2 regions of the Streptomyces sp. NPDC045026 genome follow, and region 1 is predicted to be linked to the other one. Evidence: riboswitches for the same ligand, from Rfam matches in the RefSeq annotation. Region 1 holds a riboswitch; the other holds the start of a gene.
What was found. A riboswitch is a leader RNA that binds a small molecule or an ion and turns the genes downstream of it on or off. The one in region 1 is predicted to bind cobalamin.

Region 1 (3,864 bases):
AACGCCCGTATTTTCGCGGCGACTTGCTCCACGCCTTCCACCGTACGGATGGTCGGGTTCATGGCCTGCCCGCTGAGCAGCACGTACCGCCTCTTCTTCACCGCGGTCATGTTCTTGGTCACCGCGTTGGACTCCAGGAACTCGATCTTCTTGGCGGCGGATTCGGCGGTCTGTGAGCGGCGTGTCAGGTCGCCGATGACGAGGACGTCCGGGTCCCGGTCGGCGACCGTCTCCCAGTTGATCTGCGGCCATTCGTCACGGGTGTCGTCGAAGACGTTCTTCGCTCCGACCTCGCGTGTGATGACGCCGGGGGCGCCGCAACAGCCCGCCATATAAGGGGAGTCGGAGTTGGCGAACCAGTACAGGAGTGTCGTCCGGGAGGCGTCGATGCCGCCGGTGGCCTTCTTGACCCGGGCTTTGAGTGCGGAGACGAGCCGTTCTCCCCGTTCGCGCACGTCGAAGACCGCGGCGAGATCGCGGACTTCGCCGTACACGGTCTCCATGCCCAGGGTCTCGGTGCGGGCGCCGTCCCCGCCGCCGCTGTTGTCCTTGCCGGCGCAGTCGGAGGGCGAGAGGTACGCCGGTACACCCAGTTTCGCGAACTGGTCGCGTGTCGCCACTCCGCCCTTGCTCAGCGTGGCGCCGAACGACGCGGCGACGAAGTCGGGCTCGGCGTCCAGGACCTTCTCGAACGACGGGTAGCGGTCGGCGAGCCGCTCGACCTTCGCGTTCTCCTTCTCAAGTCCCTTCATCACCGGGTCGGTCCAGGTTCCGGTGCCGGCCATGCGGTCGCCGAGGCCGAGGGCGAACATGATCTCGGTCGAGCCCTGGTCGAGGGAGACGGCGCGCTCGGGGGCCGCCTTCACCTCGACCCGCGCACCGCAGTTGTCGAGTACGACGGGATATCCGTCGGCGCTGCCTTGCGCTGCCGGTGTGCGGGCGGATCCGCCGCTGCCGCAGGCGGCCAGGGCGAACATCCCGGCGAGACAGAGCGCGGCACGGGATATGAGGCGACGCGAGCCATGGGGTGTGGCGGAGTTCGCGAAGAACACGGGGACTTCCTCGATGTCGAGGGCTCATGCGCGGAGCCCGGTCGCACGGTCTCCCCCGCCGCCCCGACCGGGGCCCACGAAGGCTGCCAGCAGGTCTTCGGACTCGGGATCACCCGGACGAGGCGCCTTCCCGGACCGTGTGCCGTCCAGTGGCCGATGCCTCGCCCGTCACCCTCACCGCTGCGCGTCAGCTCCGGATTCGCACCGGATTCCCTGACACATACCTGTCCGAGCTCCCGCAATGCGGGGCAGACGGGCATGAGTTCGACTGGTCTTGGAAAGCTACCACGGCGCCCGAAAGCGACCGGGCCCCCTGGGGTCCGGCTCGCGTCGGACCGTTCCGCGTGCGTAGGGTGACCGGTGCAGCTGGTTCGCCCCGTCCGCCAGACGGGAGCGTCGTAAGAGGGAACCCGGTGGGAATCCGGGACTGCCCCGCAGCGGTGAGCTGGAACGACCGCCGTCACACGCACTGGCCCGATGGATCGGGCTGGGAAGCGACGGCCAGTAGGTGTCCGCCCGACATCGGGTGGACGTGCCCGCGAGTCCGAAGACCTGCCCGTTGCCCGCGTGCGAGCCATTCGTGCGCGGAAATCCCGGTGACCTCGAGGGCGGGTCGGCGTACACACCGAACGGGCGCGCGTGCCCTGCCGTACGCGACCGCACCGTCCGGTCCGTGTCACCCTTCGCGCTCTCGTCCCCTCTCCGGGATCTCAGGGATTCGTCTCGCGAAGGAGATCTCCGTGACCACCAAGTCCGCAGCCGCGGCAGCACGGGCCACCGTGTACGGCTACCCCCGCCAGGGCTCTGCCCGCGAACTCAAGAAGGCGATCGAGGGCTACTGGAAGGGCCACGTCGACGCCGACACCCTCCGCGCCACCGCCGCCGGCCTGCGCCGCGCGAACTGGCTCGAACTCGCCGACGCGGGCATCGGCGAAGTCCCCACCGGCGACTTCTCGCTCTACGACCACGTCCTGGACGCCACGGTCATGGTCGGCGCCGTCCCCGAGCGGCACATCCCGGCCGTCGAGGCCGACGCGCTGGACGGCTACTTCGCCATGGCGCGCGGCACACAGGACGTGGCGCCGCTGGAGATGACGAAGTGGTTCGACACCAACTACCACTATCTCGTACCGGAGTTGGGGCCGGGGGCGGAGTTCACGGCCGACTCCACCAAGCAGGTTGCCGAGCTCAAGGAGGCCCTCGCCCTGGGCCTGTCGGCCCGGCCCGTTCTCGTCGGCCCGGTCACCTATCTGCTGCTCGCCAAGCCCGCGCCCGGGGTGGCCGCCGGCTTCGAGCCGCTGACCCTGCTCGACCGTCTGCTGCCGGTGTACGCCGAAGTCCTCGCCGACCTGCGCGAGGCGGGCGCCGAGTGGGTGCAGCTGGACGAGCCCGCCCTCGTCGAGGACCGCACGCCTGCCGAACTCAACGCCGCCGGGCGCGCCTACCGCGACCTCGGCGCCCTCACCGAGCGGCCCAAGATGCTGGTCGCCTCGTACTTCGACCGGCTCGGTGACGCCCTGCCCGTCCTCGCCGGGGCTCCGGTCGAGGGGCTGGCCCTCGACTTCACCGAGGCCGCCGCCGCCAACCTGGACGCCCTCGGCGCCGTCGGCGGGCTGCCCGGCAAGCGCCTGGTCGCGGGCGTCGTCAACGGCCGCAACATCTGGGTCGACGACCTGGAGAAGTCGCTGGCCACGCTCGGAACCCTGCTCGGCCTGGCCGACCGGGTCGACGTGGCCGCCTCGTGCTCCCTCCTGCACGTCCCCGTCGACGCGGCTCTCGAGCGGGACCTCGATCCGCAGATCCTGCGCTGGCTCGCCTTCGCGCGCCAGAAGACCGCCGAGATCGCCACCCTCGCGCGCGGTCTCACGCAGGGCACCCACGCGATCTCGGCCCAACTCGCCGCCAACCGCGCCGACCTGGCCTCCCGGACCACGTCCACCCTGACCCGCGACCCGCAGGTCCGGGCTCGCGCGGCGGCGGTCACGGCGGCCGACGCCCGCCGCGCGCAGCCGTACGCGCAGCGGGCGGCGGCCCAGCGCGGCAGCCTCGGCCTCCCGCTGCTGCCGACCACGACCATCGGTTCGTTCCCGCAGACGGCGGAGCTGCGCACCGCACGCGCGGGACTGCGGGCGGGGCGGATCGACGAGGCCGCGTACGAGGAGCGGGTCAGGGCCGAGATCCAGGAGGTGATCGCCTTCCAGGAGAAGGCCGGTATCGACGTCCTGGTGCACGGGGAGCCCGAACGCAACGACATGGTGCAGTATTTCGCCGAGCAGCTCACCGGCTATCTGGCCACGCAGCACGGCTGGGTGCAGTCGTACGGCACGCGCTATGTCCGTCCGCCGATCCTCGCCGGTGACATCTCGCGCCCCGAACCGATGACGGTGCGCTGGACGGCGTACGCCCAGTCGCTCACCGGCCGCCCGGTCAAGGGCATGCTGACCGGGCCCGTCACCATGCTCGCGTGGTCCTTCGTCCGCGACGACCAGCCGCTGGCCGACACCGCGCGCCAGGTCGCCCTGGCCCTGCGGGACGAGGTGAACGACCTTGAGGCGGCGGGGGCTTCGGTGATCCAGGTCGATGAGCCGGCCCTGCGCGAGACCCTGCCGCTCCGTGCGGCCGACCGCCCCGCCTACCTCGCGTGGGCGACCGAGGCGTTCCGGCTCAGCACGAGCGGTGTGCGGCCGGACACGCAGGTGCACACCCACATGTGTTACGCCGAGTTCGGGCACATCGTGCAGGCCATCGACGATCTCGACGCCGACGTGATCAGCCTGGAGGCGGCCCGGTCGCACATGCAGGTCGCGCGCGA
Region 2 (3,864 bases), on a different contig from region 1:
CCGCGGTGCTGCCGACCCCGGCGCGTGCGCCGCGGTAGTTGGAGCCGCCGTCCGACGTCCCGTTGTACGAGCCTTGGTCGCGGTTCCCGTTGTACGAGCCTTGGTCGCGGTTCCCGTTGTACGAGCCTTGGTCGCGGTTCCCGTTGCCGGAGCCTTGGTCGCGGTTCCCGTTGCCGGATCCTTGGTCTCGGTTTCCGTTGCCGGATCCTTGGTCTCGGTTTCCGTTGCCGGATCCTTGGTCTCGGTTTCCGTTGCCGGAGCCCTGGTCTCGGTTTCCGTTGCCGGAGCCCTGGTCGCGGTTTCCGCTGTCCGAGTCGGCGCGGCTCAAGATGTCGGTCCGGCCCACCCCGCCGGGTGCGATCACCGAGGCGGGCGCTGTGAGGGGCTGCTGTGCGCTCACGGACCCGGGCGCGAGCGCGGTGAGGCAGGCGGTAGTCGTGATGACGGTGGCTATGGGGCAGAACATGAGGCGTCTCCGGTCCCTGTGCCGCAGCGGCAGGGGAGCTGCGGTCCTGGTCAGGACGCTAGTGAGCTCGGGCGGTCGGCGCCCGTAGGACTAGGCCGATCGGAGGTCGTCCCCCTCGTCGGCGGCCGGCTCGCGATAGGCCACCGCGGTGGCCGTCACGAGCAGGGTGGCGGCGAGGAGCGGCCAGCCGAGGCCGTGGTGCAGCACGAGGAGCGCGCCGAGCGCGGCACCCGCCAGCATCGCCACCACGGAGACGATCCGCCGCCCCGCCCGCGGATCGGTCCCGCCCGCGAGCGAGGACTCCGAGGCGAGCCCGGTCAGCGTCATCGTGAGGACCGTTGTGGTCATGTCCGGGACCGCGAGCTTGCGGACCGTCGCGTTGCGCAGCCCCATCGCCCATGCGAGGGCCGCGATGAGCGCGTACGCCGCCCCGCCCGGCCACGCGAACGCGACGGCTGTCGCCACGGCCAGCAGGACCGCCTCCGTGACGAACACCGACCGAACCCAGGTCTCCCTGGCCCGCCCGGCGAAGGCCTTCGTCAGCCGCCCGGCGCACACGGCTCCCGCGAGGAACGCACCGAGCGAGGTGAGTGACCCGAGGACGGAGAACCCGGGAGCGCCCGCGGCGGCGAAGCCGATGACGACGACATTGCCGGTCATGTTCGCCGCGAAGACGTGGCCGAGGCCCAGATAGCTGACCGCGTCGACGAAGCCGCTCACGACCGTGAGGACCGTGAGGGCCGCGGGGAGGGTGGACCTGCGCGGCACGGGCACCGGCGCCGCTGGTGGAACGCTGGCTTCACTCACCCGCACGACCATACGGAGTCCGGGCCCCGGCGGCCCGCCGGATCAGGTCCGCAAGGCCCAGCGTTCCTCGACCTTCGCGAGCCGCCAGTACCCGATGGCCCCCGCCCAGACGACGACGAAGAGACCCACGATGATGAACCCGACGTTGTCCAGGTCGAGCCCCGCTATCCAGCCGGTCACCGAGTCCCGCAGGTCGAGCTTGTCGTGCAGGACACCCACGAGCTCGATGGTGCCGATCAGGAACGCGACGGCGATCGACAGGCCGGTGATGGCCAGGTTGTAGAACACCTTGCGCACCGGGTTCGAGAACGCCCACTGGTACGCGAAGTTCATGAACGTCCCGTCCAGGGTGTCGAACAGGCTCATCCCGGCGGCGAACAGGAGCGGCAGGCACAGGATCGCGTACCAGGGCAGCCCGGCCGCCGCGCCGCTGCCCGCCATCACCATCAGCGTGACCTCGGTCGCCGTGTCGAAGCCGAGGCCGAAGAGGAATCCGAGCGGGTACATCTGGCCCGGACGGGTGATGGACTTGGTGAACCGGCCGAGGATCCGGTTCATGAACCCCCGTGAATCCAGGTGCTGTTCGAGCTCCGCCTCGTCGTACGAGCCCGCGCGCATCGCCCGGAACACCCGCAGGATTCCCACGAGGGCCACGAGGTTGAGCGCCGCAATGAGGTAGAGGAACGACCCGGAGATGGTGGTGCCCATGACGCCGAGCGTCTGATGGGTGGCGGATCCCTCGTTCATGATCCGCCCGGCGAGCTGGGTGCCTCCGGCGATCAGCGCGGCGAGCAGGACCACGACGCTGGAGTGACCGAGCGCGAACCAGAACCCCACCGACACCGGGCGCTTGCCGTCGGCCATCAGCTTGCGGGTGGTGTTGTCGATCGCGGCGATGTGGTCCGCGTCGAACGCGTGCCGCATTCCCAGGGTGTACGCGGTGACGCCGAGGCCGATGCCGAAGGCCTTGGACCCCACCTCGTAGTGCTCCGGCACGACGAGAAGGAACAGGATGCCGAAGGCGGCGACATGGAGTGCGGCGATCACCGCGAGGAGCCCGGCGGTGCGGACGGTGTCCTCGCGCCGCCAGTGGAACGCGTCGCGTCCGGTCTCCGGGGACTTCACGGACAGGGTCATGCGGTCACGCTCCAACACCTCGTGGAATCACTTCGTGAGATGCCGTGGCCGGTCTCCTGGCTGACGGGTGTCCGCGTCCGCCCCTGCCTTCCCAGCTGCGCGCGGCAGCCAGTGGCTCAGTGGGGCGAGGCGTCCCGAGTCGTCTCGTTGCCGAGGGACCCGGGGCCCGATCACAGTGGCGAGGGCCGCTTCGGTCTGAGTCCTTTGAGGGACCGTCACCGAATTCCCGAGCACCACGGCCCGCCCACAGTAGAGGCCGGTCGGCGATGCCTGCAAGGCTGCACAGCTGCGTAGGTGTGCGCGGGTATTCAAGATCACATCGGCGGCTGCGAGGATGGGGCCATGCATCTCGTCCCTGCCGAGCGCGCCGACCGCCGCACGATCGACGGCCACCGGGTCTGCGAAGCCATCGCCGCCATCGGCGAGCCAGGACATGCCCGCACCTGGGCCGACCGGTTCTCCCTGCTCGCCGATCCCCGCCGCCTCGCACTGCTCCTAGCGCTGTACCGGGCAGGTCCGCTGGCCGTGTCGGATCTCGCCGTGGCCACGGGCATGAACGACCCGGCGGTCTCGCAGGCGCTGCGGCTGCTGCGCGCGGCCGGAGTGGTCGAGGGGGAGAAGGAGGGCAGGATCGTGCGCTACCGCGTCGTCGACGCGGCGACCGCGGACCTTCTCGAGCACTGCGCGACGGACGGCGCGCACTGACACGTGCGCGCCGTCGTGGCCGACTGCTCTGTCCCTCAGCCCCGTTGGCCGTCGGCCCGGCGGCGCGCGGCGGCGATCTCCGCGTACGTGAGGTCGCGGCCCTCCCAGTGCGAGCCCTCGACCGACTTGCCGGGCTCCAGGTCCTTGTAGACCTCGAAGAAGTGTGTGATCTCCAGACGGTCGAACTCGGGGATGTCCTCGATGTCCTGCACGGAGGTATGGCGCGGATCGTGCGCGGGCACGCACAGGATCTTCTCGTCCATGCCCTTCTCGTCCCGCATCACGAACATGCCGATCGCCCGGCATTCGACGGTGCAGCCGGGGAACGTCGGATCGCCCACCAGGACGAGCGCGTCGAGCGGATCGCCGTCGCGCCCGAGCGTGCCCACGATGTATCCGTAGTCCGCCGGGTACTGGGTGGAGGTGAAGAGCATCCGGTCGAGCCTTATCCGGCCGACGGAATGGTCCATCTCGTACTTGTTGCGGGAGCCTTGGGGGATCTCCACGGTGACGTCGAACGCGTGGACCGCGTCGGTGCCGTGGGCTGCGTCGGTGTGTCGGACCTCGTTGTCCAAGCCGGCCTCCTCGTCCACCCCGAGTGTGCTCCCGGGAGTAGGGGCGCGTCAGCCGATCGGGAACTCCAATTCGGGCCTGTCCCACATCACGGCGGGCGGGTCGGCGGCCGCGGTGCCGGTGCGGACGGCTCCCGTACTGCGGTAGAAGCCCTCGGCGGGCGGGTGCGAGACCAC

Region 2: another riboswitch for cobalamin. It lies ahead of nicT (Nickel transporter NicT); the one in region 1 lies ahead of metE (5-methyltetrahydropteroyltriglutamate--homocysteine S-methyltransferase).

The regions. Positions count from the first base shown of each region.
Region 1 is NZ_JBWKIS010000004.1:24,024-27,887, forward strand. It holds gene AC07EJ_RS10670 (ABC transporter substrate-binding protein) at 1-977, opposite strand, end outside; cobalamin riboswitch at 1,124-1,321, opposite strand; cobalamin riboswitch at 1,403-1,626, shown strand; gene metE (5-methyltetrahydropteroyltriglutamate--homocysteine S-methyltransferase) at 1,793-3,864, shown strand, end outside.
Region 2 is NZ_JBWKIS010000009.1:90,571-94,434, forward strand. It holds gene AC07EJ_RS20995 (hypothetical protein) at 1-466, opposite strand, end outside; gene AC07EJ_RS21000 (YoaK family protein) at 557-1,285, opposite strand; gene nicT (Nickel transporter NicT) at 1,316-2,410, opposite strand; cobalamin riboswitch at 2,440-2,663, opposite strand; gene AC07EJ_RS21010 (ArsR/SmtB family transcription factor) at 2,753-3,115, shown strand; gene AC07EJ_RS21015 (inorganic diphosphatase) at 3,151-3,585, opposite strand; gene AC07EJ_RS21020 (GNAT family N-acetyltransferase) at 3,739-3,864, opposite strand, start outside.